One region of the Stenotrophomonas sp. LC732 genome, then DNA from elsewhere that is predicted to be linked to it. Evidence: predicted binding sites of a transcription regulator. Region 1 holds the regulator's gene; the other holds the start of a gene.

Evidence for each region. Region 1 encodes FliA, which starts transcription of late flagellar genes. Its sites were predicted from a motif close to TAAAGTTTNNCNNNCNNNGGCCGATAA; they were not measured.
Region 2: the regulator FliA is predicted to act here: its motif matches at 5,953-5,979, upstream of ACT6SE_RS12410 (methyl-accepting chemotaxis protein).

The regions. Positions count from the first base shown of each region.
Region 1 is NZ_CP199214.1:2,001,258-2,009,258, reverse strand. Features, by position in the region: gene flhA (flagellar biosynthesis protein FlhA) at 1-388, shown strand, start outside; gene flhF (flagellar biosynthesis protein FlhF) at 534-2,150, shown strand; gene ACT6SE_RS09615 (MinD/ParA family ATP-binding protein) at 2,137-3,024, shown strand; gene ACT6SE_RS09610 (RNA polymerase sigma factor FliA) at 3,021-3,767, shown strand; gene cheY (chemotaxis response regulator CheY) at 3,825-4,217, shown strand; gene ACT6SE_RS09600 (protein phosphatase CheZ) at 4,217-4,822, shown strand; gene ACT6SE_RS09595 (chemotaxis protein CheA) at 4,825-6,669, shown strand; gene ACT6SE_RS09590 (flagellar motor protein) at 6,760-7,500, shown strand; gene motD (flagellar motor protein MotD) at 7,502-8,001, shown strand, end outside.
Region 2 is NZ_CP199214.1:2,588,413-2,596,413, forward strand. Features, by position in the region: gene ACT6SE_RS12385 (GNAT family N-acetyltransferase) at 1-399, opposite strand, end outside; gene ACT6SE_RS12390 (SOS response-associated peptidase family protein) at 476-1,432, shown strand; gene ACT6SE_RS12395 (response regulator) at 1,556-1,936, opposite strand; tRNA gene ACT6SE_RS12400 (tRNA-Leu) at 2,069-2,154, shown strand; gene ACT6SE_RS12405 (GGDEF domain-containing protein) at 2,460-3,899, shown strand; gene ACT6SE_RS12410 (methyl-accepting chemotaxis protein) at 3,896-5,722, opposite strand; gene ACT6SE_RS12415 (DUF5694 domain-containing protein) at 6,303-7,391, shown strand; gene ACT6SE_RS12420 (putative quinol monooxygenase) at 7,454-7,744, shown strand.

The DNA.
Region 1 (8,001 bases):
ACATGCGCCCAGCAGCCAGGACCCGGCCGTGCTGACCGCCGCTGTTCGCACCGCACTGGGCCGCTTCATCGTGCAGGAGATCGCCGGAATGTCGGCGGAGCTGCCGGTATTCACCCTCAACCCGCAATTGGAACGTGTCTTGCAGGAGTCCACGCAGGGCAACGGCGCCGCGCTGGAACCCGGACTCGCTGAGCGACTGCACCAGAGCCTGGCCGAATGTGTCAGCAAGCAGGAAGCCCGCAACGAGCCCGCGGTCGTGCTGGTACCTGGCCCGGTGCGCGCCGCGCTGGCCCGCCTGGTCCGCCACAGCGTTCCGTCGCTGTCGGTCCTGGCCTACAGCGAGGTGCCGGAGGACAAGCGCCTGAAGCTGGTCGGAACGATCAGCTGACGCCGCCCTGCGATGCGCCAGAAAACAGACACCACTTTCGAACCAACGCAACAGACAGATACCAAGGGGAACCCGCACCGTGCAGACCACCGACCACCCGAGTTCTCCGACCGCCACCCCGCCGTCTTCGCCCCGTGACCACAGCATGAAAATCAAACGATTCGTCGCCGCCGACATGCGCTCGGCCATGAACCTGGTGCGCAAGGAACATGGTCCTGACGCCGTGATCCTGTCCAACCGCCGGATCGAGGAAGGCATCGAGATCGTCGCCGCCGCCAACTACGACGAGAGCGCCGTGCAGCGTGCACTGGAAGCCTCGCGCCGTGACGTCGCACCGCCGCCGGCACCCAAGCCGCGCACCGCCGCCGACGCGGTGATCGCCGCCGTCACCCGCCGCCGCAGCAGCACCCCGGCGCCGGAACCGGTCGCGGCCACCACCTCGGCAGTGGCCGCCCTCGCCCGCGCCGCCGTCGGTGCCACCGGCCGCACCCTGGACAGCGCCGACGAGATCGTGCCGACCCGGGGCAGCACCGGCTTCGCCGCCACCCTGGCCCGCGCCGCCGTCAACGAACCGGCACCGCCGGACCAGATCTTCGCCCCGTTCGCCGAGGCCATCGTTGCACCGGCCGCCACCGTGCCGGCCAACCGCGCGCGCTTCCAGATCGACCCGCCGCACGAGGCGCATCACGAAAGCGTGGCCCCGGCCGTGCTGCCGCCGCCGCTGCCGACCGCTGCCGTGATCGACGCGCAGCCCGGGATCGCCGCCAGCGAACCGGCAGCGGTCGAAGCCGCTATCGAGGCCAGCCCGGCCCCCATGCTGGCCCCGGCACCGACGCTGACCGTGGTTGCCCAGGACGACGCCGAGATCCGCCAGCTGCGCCAGGAAGTGGCCGGCATGCGCCAGGTGATCGAGCGCGAGATGAACCGCTTCACCGATGAGCGCCTGCGTGGCAGCCCGGTGCGCGCCACCGCGCTGGACCTGATGGACGAGTACGGTTTCGACGCCGGGCTGGCCCGCGACGTGGCCATGCAGATCCCGCTGGAAACCGAAGCCCATCGTGGCCGCGGCCTGATGCTGGGGCTGATCTCGCGCAAGCTGCCGATCGCCCCGGTCGACCCGCTGGAAGAAGGCGGCGTGATCGCGCTGGTCGGCCCGACCGGCGCCGGCAAGACCACCACCATCGCCAAGCTGGCCTCGCGCTTCGCCGAGAAGCACGCCCCGCGTGACGTCGCCCTGGTCACCACCGACACCACCCGCATCGGCGCCCGTGAACAGCTGTATGGCTACGGCCGCCAGCTCGGCATCGCCGTGCACGAGGCCAACAGCGGCACCGACCTGGACCAGCTGCTGGAACGCCTGAAGGACTACAAGCTGGTGCTGATCGATACCGCCGGCCTGGGCCCGCGCGACCGTGCCCTGGCCGCCCAGCTGCAGTGGCTGCGCGCCGCGCGCCAGGTGCGCACCCTGCTGGTGCTGCCGGCCAACACCAGCTTCGGCGACATGGACGAGGTGGTGCGCCGCTTCGGTGCGGCCAACCTGCAGGGCCTGGTGCTGAGCAAGCTGGACGAGACCGGCCGCTTCGGCAACGCCCTGTCGGTGGCCGTGGACCACGCCCTGCCGATCACCTGGGTGACCGATGGCCAGGACGTCCCGGAGGACCTGCACCGGGCCAGTGCAGCCAATCTTGTACTTCGCCTTGAAGATTTGCGCCGAGCGGCCGATATGCCCTGCAACCCGGAGTTGAACCATGCCGTCGCGTGAGTACGCCAAGCTGACCAAGACCTTCCCGCTGTCGGCCACCCGCAGCGAGCCGCTCGGCCCTGTGCGCACCATCGCGGTGACCGGCGGCAAGGGCGGCGTGGGCAAGACGAATGTGTCCGCCAACCTGGCGGTGGCGCTGGCCGGCATGGGCAAGCGCACGCTGCTGCTGGACGCCGACCTGGGCCTGGCCAACATCGACGTGATCCTGGGCTTGAACCCCACCTTTACGCTGGCCGACCTGGTGGCCGGCCGCTGCTCGCTGGACGACGTCATCGTCGAAGGCCCGAACGGCGTGCTGGTGGTCCCGGCCGCTTCCGGCCGCCGGCACATGGCCGAGCTGGCCCCGGCCGAGCATGTCGGCCTGGTCAACGTGTTCTCCGAACTGGAACGCGAGCTGGACATCATGGTGGTCGATACCGCCGCCGGCATCACCGACGGCGTGCTGACCTTCTGCCAGGCCGCGCAGGACACCGTGGTGGTGGTCTGTGACGAACCGGCCTCGATCACCGACGCCTACGCACTGATCAAGGTGCTGTCGCGCGAGCGCGGCGTGGACCGCGTCCAGGTGGTGGCCAACATGGTGCGCGACCCGAACGAGGGCCGCGTGCTGTACGAGAAGCTGACCCGCGTCTGCGAGAAGTTCCTCGCCGATGTCTCGCTGAACTACCTGGGCTGCGTGCCGCAGGATGACTGGCTGCGCCTGTCGGTGCAGCGCCAGCAGCCGGTGGTGAAGGCCTATCCGTCCAGCCCGTCGGCGCTGGCGATCACCGAGATCGCACGCCGCACCGCGCGCTGGCAGGCACCGACCGAACCGCGCGGTGGCGTCGAGTTCTTCCTCGAACGCATCCTCAAGCAGCGTGGGGTGGCCGCATGAAAGGCGCAGCCCACCAGTACAGGGAAGTCCAGCGCTCGGCGGCCAACGAGGTCATCGCCCAGCATTCGGACCTGGTGCGACGCATCGCCCACCACCTGGCCGCGCGCCTGCCGGCCAGCGTCGAAGTCGATGATCTGATCCAGGCCGGCATGATGGGCCTGATCGAAGCCTCGCGCAGCTACGACGCCGACCAGGGCGCCTCGTTCGAGACCTATGCCTCGATCCGCATCCGCGGCTCGATGATCGACGAGATCCGCCGTGGCGACTGGGTGCCGCGCTCGGTGCACCGCCGTGCACGCGACGCCGCCGCCACCATCCGCCGCCTGGAACAGAGCACGGGCCGTGCCGCCAGCGCCACCGAAGTGGCCGCCGCGATGGAGATGCCGCTGCCGGAATACCTGCGCCTGATGGAAGACGCCGCACGTGGCCAGGTGCTGAGCCTGGAGTCGCGCATCGAAGACCAGGGCGAACTGGATACCGTCGCCCAGGGCGGCCCGACTCCACAACAGGTGCTGGAGCGCGGCGAGTTCGGCCGTGAGCTGGGCAAGGCCATCGGCCACCTGCCCGAGCGCGAACAGCTGGTGCTCTCGCTGTACTACGAGCAGGAGCTGAACCTGAAGGAGATCGGCGCGGTGCTCGGCGTGAGCGAGTCGCGGGTCTGCCAGATCCATGGCCAGGCCGTGCTGCGCCTGCGCGGCCGCCTGAAGATTTTCGAGGCCGTCGACGCCGGCCTGGAAGAATGAACATCCCCGAGGCGACTGCCCCCGGCCGCCCGGAATGAACAACAAAGGAACTCTGCTTTGAACAAGAACATGCGCATCCTCATCGTCGACGACTTCTCGACCATGCGTCGAATCGTCAAGAACCTGCTGGGCGATCTGGGCTTCACCAACACCGCCGAAGCCGAGGACGGGCATGCCGCGCTGTCGCTGCTGCAGAGCCAGCCCTTCGATTTCGTCGTCACCGACTGGAACATGCCGGTGATGACCGGCATCGAACTGCTCAAGGCGATCCGTGCCGACGCCAAGCTGAAGACCCTGCCCGTGCTGATGGTCACCGCCGAAGCCAAGCGCGAGCAGATCATCGAAGCGGCCCAGAACGGCGTGAACGGCTACATCATCAAGCCGTTCACCGCGCAGACGCTGGAAGAGAAGCTGGGCAAGATCTTCGAACGCCTGGCGGCCAGCGCCTGATGGATACCACGGTCGACAAGAACGCCCTCGCCCTGCGCCTGCAGGAAGCCCTGGATGCCCTGGAGTCCGGTGACGAAGCCGCCTGGCGGCAACGCATCGACGGACTGGTCGCGCTGCGCACGCAGCCGATGATGAGCGGCCTCTCGCGGCTGGCCCGCGAGCTGGGGCAGGCCCTGGGCGAACTGCCGACCGTGCCCAGCGAGGCCGGCGAACTGGACGATGCGTGCGCACGCCTGGACCACGTGGTGGCGATGACCGAACAGGCCACCCACCGCACCCTGGACCTGGCCGAGGAATGCCGCAGCCTGACCGAGCAGCTGCGCGCCGAAGGCCTGCAGCCAGGCCAGGACGCGCAGCTGGAGCGCATCCGCCACAACCTGACCGAGATCGCCCTGACCCAGAGCTACCAGGACCTGACCGGGCAGATCATCCGTCGCGTGGTCGGCATCGTCCGCCGCGTGCATGAAGGCTTCGGCGCGCTCGGCCTGCCGCCGGAACAGCATCGCACCGACCCGGAACTGGCCGGGCCGGCACTGAAGGGACTGGACCGCCACGCGGTCTCGCAGAACGACGCCGACGACCTGTTGTCGGATCTGGGGCTGTAAGCATGAGCGCGGTATCCGACGACATCACTGCCGATTTCATCATCGAGGCACAGGAAATCCTGGATCGCCTCGGCGAACAGCTGGTGTCGCTGGAGCAGGCACCGCAGGACACCGAACAGCTCAACGCGGTGTTCCGGGGCTACCACACGCTCAAGGGCGGCGCGGGTTTCCTCGGTGTCACCGCCATGGTCGAGCTGTGCCACGCCGCTGAAGAGGCGCTGGGCGCTGCACGTGCCGGCCAGGCCGTGCTGCAGGCCCATCACTTCGACGCCGCCCAGCAATCGCTGGACTACCTGCAGTCGATGCTCGATGCCGTGTCTTCCGGCACCGAGCCGGGCTATGCACCGCCGGACCTGATCGCCCAGTTCGACGTGCATGGAGGTGCAGCAGCGCCTGCCGCCGCTGCCGCCGCACCGGCGGCCGGTGCCGGCGACCTGATCACCGACGACGAGTTCGAGGCGCTGCTCGACCAGCTGCACGGTGGCAACGCACCGACTGCGGTGGCGCCGGCAAAGAAGGCCGACGACGGCCTGATCAGCGAAGATGAGTTCGAAGCCCTGCTCGACCAGCTGCACGGTGGCGCCGCACCCGGCGCCAGGCCCGCGGCTGCGGTGGCGCCGGCACCGATCGCCGCCCCGCGCCCGGCCGCCGCACCGGCACCGGTGGCCAAGCCGGCCGCCAAGCCGCTGGCCGAAGCCGAACACACCGTGCGCGTGGACACCAAGCGCCTGGATGCGATCGTCAACCTGATCGGCGAACTGGTGCTGTCGCGCAACCGGCTCAAGACCCTGCGTGCGCGCCTGCGCGACGAGGAGCTGGACCGCGCCGTGTCCACCCTGGACATCGCCACCGCGCGCCTGCAGTCGGCGGTGATGCGCACCCGCATGCAGCCGGTGGGCAAGGTATTCTCGCGCTTCCCCAAGGTCGCCCGCGACGTCGCCCGCTCGCTGAAGAAGGAAGTGGACCTGGAGCTGATCGGCGCCGAGACCGAGCTCGACCGCAACCTGGTCGAAGCGCTGGCCGACCCGCTGGTGCACCTGGTCCGCAACGCCATCGACCATGGCGTGGAAATGCCCGACCTGCGCGAAGCGCAGGGCAAGCCGCGGATGGGCCATGTGCGGTTGTCGGCGCAGCAGGAAGGTGACTACGTCAGCATCGAGGTGCAGGACGATGGCGCCGGCATCGATCCGGAAAAGCTGCGCGCGAAGGCACGCGAGAAGGGCCTGATCGATCCGGAAGCCGCCGCCCGCCTGAGCAGCGAGGAGTGCCTGCACCTGGTGTTCCTGCCCGGCTTCTCGACCAAGCAGCAGGTCACGGATATTTCCGGGCGCGGCGTCGGCATGGACGTGGTGCAGTCGCGCATCCGCGAACTCAGCGGGCAGATCCAGATCCAGTCGGAGCTGGGCCGCGGCAGCCGCTTCCTGATCCGCGTGCCGCTGACCCTGGCGATCCTGCCGACCCTGCTGGTGCAGGCCGGCGAGGACGTCTATGCGCTGCCGCTGGCGCGCGTGATGGAGGTACTGCACGCGCCGCCCACCTCGCTGGGCTGGTTCGATGGCCGTGCCGTGCTCGACCGCCGTTCGCACACGCTGCCACTGGTCGATCTGCGGCAGTGGCTGGATGTGACGCCGGCCGCATCGACCCTGCTGACCATCGTGGTGCTGCAGGCCGGCGAAGCGCGCTTCGGCCTGGTCGTGGACCAGGTCCGTGGGCGCGAGGAAGTGGTCATCAAACCACTGCCGAAGGCCCTGCGCGGCCTGCGCGGTTACGCCGGTGCAACCTTGATCGGCGATGGTCGCATGGCGCTGATCCTGGATGTGGATGGCCTGCGCAGCCCGCACGACTGACCCGCTTGCTGCACCCGTAAAACCGTGAAGTCGCACCAGTAGCCCGTACCGGTGTCTCAAGTCCCATTCATACAAGCCGATACCGGATCCATGGATAGACTCAGCCTCATTGGACTCTTTCTCGCCCTGGCCTCGCTGGTCGGTGGCAGCATCCTCAAGGGCGCCGGCCTGGCGTCGTTGTGGTCGCCTGCGGCGTTCGTGATCGTCATCGTCGGCACCGTTGCCGCGATCCTGCTGCACACCTCGCCGGCGGTGTTCAAGCATGCGTTCAAGATCGTGCGCTGGGTCGTGCGCCCGCCGCACAGCGATCGTCGCGAACTGATCCAGCAGATCGTCGAGTGGAGCAACATCGCCCGCCGCCAGGGCCTGCTCGGCCTGGAATCGCAGGTGGAAGCGCAGCAGGACCCGTTCCTGCGCAAGGGCCTGCAGCTGCTGGTGGACGGTGTCGAGCCCGAATCGATGCGGCACATGCTGGAAATCGAACTGGGCAGCCAGGAACACCAGGACCAGGCCGGCGCCAAGGTGTTCGAAGCGATGGGCATCTACGCACCGACGCTCGGCATCATCGGCGCCGTGCTGGGCCTGATCGCGGTGATGAAGAACCTGGCCGACCCGAGCAAGCTCGGCCACGGCATCGCTGCGGCGTTCACCGCCACGATCTACGGCATCGCCTCGGCCAACCTGCTGTTCCTGCCGATCGCCGCCAAGCTCAAGAGCGTGATCTCGCACAACACGCGCGACCGCGAAATGGTCATCGAAGGCCTGATCTCGATCGCCCAGGGCGAGAACCCGCGCAACATCGAAACCAACCTCTCCGGCTTCCTGCACTGACATGGCCCGCCGCAAGCACCACGAAGAGCACGCCAACCACGAAGCATGGGCGATCCCCTATGCCGACCTGATGACGCTGCTGCTCGCCTTCTTCGTGGTCATGTACGCGATCTCGTCGGTGAACGAGGGCAAGTACCGGATCATGGCCGACGCGCTCACCGATGCCTTCGGTGGCGCGCCGCGCACGATCAATCCGGTGCAGGTGGGCAACAAGCAGGTGCAGGGTGGCGGCTGGGACAGCCCGTCGGTGATCAAGTCCGGCACCAAGATCGGACCGTCCGCGCCGGCGCCCTCGCACGACCCGACGCTGCTGCCGTCGATGGCCTCGCAGATGCGCATGCCGGTGTCGGTGCACAACCAGGAGCAGATCGCCCGTGCCGAGCGCCAGCTCAACACGATTGCCGACCGGCTCACCGCCGCCCTGGCGCCGCTGATCGACCGCGGCATGATCAGCGTGCGCCGCACGGAACTGTGGATCGAGGTCGAGATCAACAGCGACAT
Region 2 (8,001 bases), 590 kb from region 1:
CCCGATCGATGCCGGTGCCGTGGGCGCGAAACCAAACTGTGCGTACAACCGATGCGCCTCGCCATCGGCCAGCAGGCTGACGTACGCCGATGGCGGCAGGTTGGCCTGCATCCAGCCATCCAGGCGCCGCATCACTTCCTTGCCCAGGCCCTGCCCCTGCAACCGCGGCAGCACCGCGATATCACAGACCTGCAGGTGGCAGCCGCCATCGCCGACGATACGGCCCATCGCCACCAGCTCAGTGCCCTGGTAGGCACACACGCCGAACAGCGTATTGGGCAGCGCGCGGGCGGCCGCTTCCCGGGCCTTGGCACTGAGGCCTGCAAGCACGCGCAACCGGCAGTAGTCCTCGACCGTGGGCACGGCTTCGCGGAACTGGCAGGTGATGGAATCAGTCATGCGGCATCTCCAGATGGGTCGGGCTATCCTGCCGCATCCACGTCGCAGCCGCTGCGACCCAGGCCCCCAGAGTCCCATGTGCTATTCCGCCCTGATCCGCGCTGACTACGCCAAGCTGGTACGCGAGTTCGGCGCCATCCTGTCGCTGGAGGAGTTCGCCGAACTGTACGCACACGATCCAGGCAAGAAGCGGCCGAAGACGCCGAAGGCGATGGATGACGGGTTCGCCGGTGCGCGTACCGAACAGGGCCGGGACATCGTGGCGAAGATCCAGCAATGGCATGCGCAGGAGCAGCAGGCGCTGGAGGCTGAACTGGTCCGGCAGCGCGAACGACGCGATATTGCCCATGCCACGCTGGCCACCCGGCCCACGCAGAAAGCGCGCAATGACCTGCGCGTGGCTGGCAACCGCATCGAGCGCGCGCAGGCCCGGCTGGACGACCTGCATCGGGTGCAGCTGCTGCCGCGCGACAACCGCATTTTCCCCGGCACCTACGCGCCGGTGATGGTCAGCGAGAACGGCCGGCGCGTGATCAAGCCGATGCGCTACCAGTGCCGGTTGCCGGACAAGCCGGCGCGCAACGACGTGCTGTACCCCGGCACCTACAACGCGCGGCGCGACAGCCTGGAAGGTTACTGGCGGGGTGCGTTCGGACTGCGCCACGGCGTGGTGGTGGTGCAGGCGTTCTACGAGCACGTGCCCCGCCACGCCATCGCCGGCCGCAGCCTCGGTGCCGACGAAAAGGAGCAGGACGTGGTGCTCGAATTCCGCCCCGATCCACCCCGCGACCTGCTGCTGGCCTGCCTCTGGGCGGAATGGGAAGGACCGGAAGGCCGCCTGCTTTCGTTTGCCACGATCACCGACACACCGCCCAGCGACGTCGCCGCTGCCGGGCATGACCGCGGCGTGGTACCGATCCGCAGGGAACACCTGGACGTCTGGCTCAACCCCGAACCGGATGATCTGGCGCGCCAGTACCGCATCCTCGATGACCGCGAGGAAATCCGTTACGTGTACGAGGAAGCGGGCTGAGCGCCGGACGCGAATGAAAAACCGCGCGTGGGCAGGGCTCCTGGATCAGGGGTTGCCGCCGCGCATCGCAGACGTGAGGATTCAGCCCCCGCAGCTTCCCCCTGCCGGTGCGTGGCGAGCGGCTCAGGCCTTGGCGCTGGAGCGTCCCACCGCACGCGCCAGCGCCCGCGACAGATCGGCCGACAGGTACGGCTTGACCAGCAACAGGCCGGCCAGCATCGGCGCAGGCAGCTGCTCGGCCAGCATCCCGGTGGCCAGCACGAACGGAATGCCACGCGCCGAAAGCGCTGCAGCCACTGGCTCACTGGTCTCGTTGCGGGCCAGCCGGTAATCCAGCAGGGCCACGTCAGGAGTGCTCTGCTCCAGCAGCCGCAGGGCCTCGGACACACTCGCGGCAAGCCCGACCACAGTCGCACCGGCATGCACCAGCTGCATCTGCAGCAGGGCCGCACTCATCTCGTCGTTCTCGACCACCAGCACCCTCAGGTCCTGCAACACTGTCATCAGCTACCGCTCCTGGAGGCAATTGCACGTCGGGAGTATAGCTACCAAGGGGCCAATGCCGACAGGAACCGCCCTGATAGGCTCTCCTACTAGGCATCTCCTGCCGACCTCGGTTACACTCGCACGCTGCCTGCCGGTGTGGCGGAATGGTATACGCAGCTGACTCAAAATCAGCCGGGGGTGACCCCATGAAGGTTCGAGTCCTTTCACCGGCACCACTGCATCAAAGGCCAGGTCCATGACCTGGCCTTTTGCATTTCCCGGACCGGAGCGCCGACACTGGCGAGGATGCCCCAGCATGCCCCTCCCACGCTCGCCGACATACTGCGCGCCCATCGCCACGTGCGGGGGCAGCCCCGCGACTTCTGGACGTACGCCCACGTCAACGCCGTCGTGTCACCCCGCTGAAACGAAAATGTGACAGCCGACAAGGTTGCGAATTTCACTAGCGCACACTTTTCTTGCCAGCCTCACCTACTTCTGCCTATCGTGATCCCAGCCGGATCTGGGGGCGGGGGAATGCATGACGTTGCGTGCGGCACTGTTTTTCATGGTCACGCACGCGCTCGTCATTGCCTTGATCGGCCCGCAGGACCCGGTTGGCTCCTACCTGATGCTGATCACCGCCCCCCTTCTGGCCGCTCTGGCCTGCGTGCGACGCGCGCGCGACAGCCAGGCGGCCTGCAAGTGGCGAACGCTGGGCGCTGCCGTCGGCCTGTTCTCGCTGGCCCTGCTGGCCCTGCTGTATCGCAATGTGGCCGGCCTCAGCCCTGCGCAGATGACCGCCTCGTCGCTGATCCTGTATGTGTTCTACCGGATTCCGCTGACCTACGTTGCCGCCAGCCCAGGCGGCGGCAACCGCTGTATCCGTGCGGTGGACCTGGCGGTCATCGCGCTGCTGTGGTTGCTGTACTTCGTGCATACGCGGGCGATGGCACACCTCAACACCGCATTGTGGACGCAATGCCTGCACACCCTGAGCAACGTGCAGAACAGCCTGGTGTTCTGCTTCGCGCTGATCCGCTTCCTGGCCGAGGACAATGCCGACCGCCGCGACTTCTTCCGCACGTTGACGATCTACGCGCTCGGCTACTTCCTGATGGCGCTCTACATCAATACCTGGCAGCCGCAGGTACCCGATGGTGGCTGGGGCGACCTGCTGATCAGCGGGCTGTTCGTGCTGCTGGCAGTGCTGGCCGGCAGCACGTACCGCCCACCGGCGGTGGCTGTGCCGCGCAACCTCCGCCGCATCGTCGATGCCGGCGTGCCGCTGATGCTGCCGTTGCTGCTGATGATGGTGGCGCTGCTGGTGGCACGCCTGCAGCCGACCCTGGCCACCGTGGGGTTCATCGGTGCCATGCTCGGCCATGCCCTGCGCAGCGTGCTCACCCAGGTGCAGATCCAGCGTGAGCGCGACGAGCTGGCGCTGCTGGCCCGGCGCGATCCGTTGACCGGGCTCGGCAACCGGCGCAACTTCGATGAAGCGCTCGGCAGCGCGCACGGCCGCGCCCGTCGCCAGGGCGTGGGGCTGGCGGTGCTGATGATCGATATCGACCACTTCAAGCGACTCAACGACACCTACGGGCATCCGGAAGGTGATCGCCGCCTGCAGGCGGTCGCCGCGATCCTCGACGGCTGCCTGCAACGCGGTGATGATCTGCTGGCCCGCTACGGCGGCGAGGAGTTCATCGCCGCCCTGCCCGCGCCCGACATCGGCCACGCCCTGGGCCTGGGCGAGCGCCTGCGCGCCGCCGTGGAAGCCGCCGCCCTGCCCGCCGCCCAGGCCCACGTGACCATCAGCATCGGCGTGGCCTGGCAGGCCGCGCATGATGAGGGTGACCCGCGCAGCCTGGTCGAGCGTGCCGACCAGGCCCTGTACCGGGCCAAGCATGCCGGCCGCAACTGCGTGCACGCCGCCCCGGCCGTCGAGGCCGGGGAACAACACGCCGACCGCCGCTCCTAGACCGCGCGCAGGACCGCCGCACCATGCATGTGCCCCGCCCCACCCTGCACGCGGAAGCTGGCCACCGTCTGCAGCAGCTGCGCCGACTGTTCTTCCATGCTGCGCGCCGCGGCCGAAGCTTCCTCGACCAGCGCGGCGTTCTGCTGGGTGCCCTGGTCGATCAGATCGACGGCATGGTTCATCTGCTGGATGTCGTCGCTCTGCTGCTGCGCGGCCGTGCTGATCTCGGACATCAGGTCGCTGACCCGGCGCACGTTGACCACGATCTCGTCCATGGTGCGGCCGGCGCTCTCAACCTGCGCGGTACCGGCACCGACATTGGCCACCGACGCATCGATCAGCTGCTTGATCTCCTTGGCGGCACTGGCCGAGCGCTGCGACAGTTCCCGGATCTCGGTGGCGACCACGGCGAAGCCACGCCCGTGTTCGCCCGCACGCGCGGCTTCCACCGCGGCGTTCAGTGCAAGGATGTTGGTCTGGAAGGCGATCCCGTCGATCACGCCGATGATGTCGACGATGCGGCGCGAGGACGCGTTGATCACCGCCATGGTTTCCACCACTTCGTGCACTACGTTACCGCCGCGCGCGGCGACATCGGCGGCACCACCAGCCAGCTGACTGGCCTGCCGTGCGTTGGTCGCGGTGCGCTGCACGGTCTCGGCCAGGCCCTTCATCGACACCGCGGTCTCCTCCAGCGACGCTGCCTGCTGCTCGGTGCGCTGCGACAGATCGCTGTTGCCCTGCGCGATCTCGGTGGCACCGACGGCGATGGTGTCAGCGGCGAACTTGATCTGGCCGATGATCGCGGCCATCGCCTCGACCAGCGAATTCACCCCTTCGCACAGCTCGGCGATCGGCCCGTTCTTGTCGGCGGTGGCCACGCGCCGGGTCAGGTCGCCCTCCTTGGCGGCCGCCACCACTTCACGGGTCTGCGCCACGGCACGCTGCATGGCCTGGTTCTCATGCACTTGCGCGGTGATGTCGGTGGCGTACTTGACCACCTTGAACGGCTTCCCGTTGAGGTCCAGGATCGGGTTGTAGGACGCCTGGATCCAGACCTCGCGTCCGCCCTTGCCGAGGCGCCGGTACTGGCCGGCATCATATTCGCCACGGCCGAGCTTTTCCCAGAACTGCCGATACTCGGCACTGCTGCGATACTCAGGTTCGACGAACAGCGAGTGGTGCTGGCCACGCACATCATCCAGGCTGTAACCGGTGGCAGCCAGGAAGTTGTCGTTGGCCGACAGGATGCGGCCATCCATGCTGAACTCGATCACCGCCTGCGACTTGTCGATCGCCGCCAGCTGGCCGGCCGAGTCGGCCGCCTGCAGCTTCTGCGCAGTGATGTCAGTGGCGAACTTGACCACCTTGTACGGACGCCCCTGTCGGTCCAGCACCGGGTTGTACGAGGCCTGGATCCAGATCTCGCGCTGGTTCTTGCCAAAACGCCGGTACTGGCCCGCGTCATATTCGCCACGACCCAGCCGCGCCCAGAAGTCACGGTATCCGGCGCTGCGCGCCTGCTCGGGGTCGACGAACAGGGAATGATGCTTGCCCTGGATCTCCTCCAGCCGGTAACCCATCGCCTGCAGGAAGTTCTCGTTGGCCTGCAGGATGGTGCCATCGAGGGCGAACTCGATGACCGCCTGGACCCGGTGCAGCGCCGCGACCTGCGCCTCCAGCTCGGCACGGCCATCGGCCGCCGCCTCGACGCCGCTGCGGTGCTGCGGTGCCAGCGCGCCCAGCAGGGCGCGCCACGGCGACCAACGGGTATGCAGCTCGGCCGGCGCCTGCGCGCCCGCCGTAAAGCCTGGAATGAGCATTGTCTGATCCTCGGTGTCCGGTAAGCGGTTGCGACCCGACGGGCGGGATGCCCGGCGGCAACTTCAGTTGCTTGGGACTACAGGTACCGGCAGGCACCCCTCGAGCGGCTGGCAAGAACGTCTGGTGCGGGTGCGATCGGCATAGGGAGCGGCGGAACACACAGCGCGGGCCGCCCGTCGCGGGCAGCCTGGGGTCCTGCAGCGGGCGACTTGAGCGGGATCCAGAGGGAATATCGGCGATGCGATCGGTGGCTTTAGCCGGATTCCGCGACGTCCGTCGCATCTTCAGATGCTCCTGCAGGGATGCGGTAGACAATCGCGATGTACTTCACATTCTGCTCACGCGCGACAGGGGCACCGCCGAGCGGTTTCGCCAGGTGCCGGCTGGGCAGGTTCTGCTCGGCACCGGGTGTCGTCAGGGCATATGTCGCGCGTTGTCGCCGTCACTGGGCATAGCCTTGCCCGGCACGCGGATGCAGTTCAAGCGGAAAAGGTTTGCATGACCAACGGGAGATCCGGTGGTAGATGAAACTGGCCAGCATGCAGCGAACCGCAGGACGCTCACTGACACGGAGATCGCATGTTCCCACGCCTGGCCAGTTTCCTCATCCTGGGCCTGTGCAGCAGCGGCGCCTTCGCTGCCGACGCCACCTACCGCCCCAGCTTCCATCCCGACCAGCTGAAGGGCCCGCCTGCCGGGCGCCCGAACGAAGTGCTGGTACTGGGCACCCCCCACTTGTCCGGCCTGCCCAAGTCCTTCCAGACCGCCTTGCTTGAACCGTTGCTGCAGCGACTGGTCGCCTGGAAGCCCGAGCTGATCGCCACCGAAGACCTGTCAGGCCTGCAGTGCGATTTCATGCGTCGCTACCCGGCACGCTATGCGGAGAGCGTGGCCACCTACTGCTTCGACACCACCGCTGCGCAGGCTGCGACCGGACTGGACGTGCCTACGGCGAACACCCAGGCCGAGCACCTGCTTGCGACCTGGCCGGACGAGCCGACGCCCGCCCAGCGTCGTCGGCTCGCAGCATTGTTCCTGGCAGCGGGTGAACGCGGCTCGGCGCAGGTGCAGTGGCTGCGCCTGCCTGCGTCCGAGCGCAAAGGCGGTGATGGACTGACACCTGCCTTGGTCGAGATCCTCGAAAAAGGCCTGGTTCGCCGCAATGAAACCCACCTGATCGCCGCCGAGGTCGCCGCCCGCCTCGGGCAGGAACGCCTGTGGGCCGTGGACGACCACACGGCCGATTCGCCCACGCCCGCCGAGGATGAAGCGGCGGCCAGCGCGGCCATCACCGGTGCCTGGAACAATACGCACTCGCGCGCGCGGCGGGAGGCCGATGAACGCCTCGTGGCCGATCTGGACAAGCCCGGCGGTGTCATGGCGCTGTATCGGGACTACAACAGCCCGGCGGCGGCGATGGCCGCCTACCAGAGCGACTTCGGCGCGACGCTCGTCGAGCCGTCCTCCAAGGCGTTCGGCCGGATGTACGTCGGTTACTGGGAAACCCGCAACCTGCGCATGGTCGCCAACATCCGCGACGTGCTGAGCCAGCATCCTGGCAGACGCATGCTGGCCATCGTGGGTGCCTCGCACAAGGGCTACTACGAGGCCTACCTCAATCAGATGCATGACGTGCGGCTGGTCAGTGCGGACACGGTATTGCGTTGACGGGAACAGGTGCCGGCCATGCGCCGGCGCTATCCTGCAAGGCCCGATTCGCAGGTGCCGACATGCTGAAAGTGATCGCCGAGGATTTCATCCATCCCGATGCGGTGGACACCGTGCTTCCCCTGTACCGGGAGCTGGTCGCATGCACGCTGCGCGAGCCGCGCTGCCTCGGCTATGAACTGTTCGTCGACCAGAAGGATCCGGGCCACTTCATCTTCATCGAGCTGTGGCCCGACCGCGCCGCGCTCGACCTGCACTGTGCCAGCGAACACTTCCAGCGCCTGGTGCCACAGATCAATGCCTTCCAGTGTGCGCCGTGCCGGTTCCTGCTGATGGATGCCGTACGGGTGTAGTGCCTGCAGCGGGATGCACATGATCGCTGCGGCCATGCCGCCACAGCAACAGGCAGGCCGCAACCGTGCAGGACAGGCTCAGGACCAGCAGCGCGACTGCACCTTGCTGCAACACGGGCAACAACGCCCTTGCGTGCAGGTCGCCGCGCAGCTGTTCGGCGCGTAGACAGGCGGCCAGCGCCAGGCACCAGCCGATCAGGGCCGGAATGAACTTGCGTACCGCAACCGGGTTCCAGGCATTCATGGAGGTTACCTGC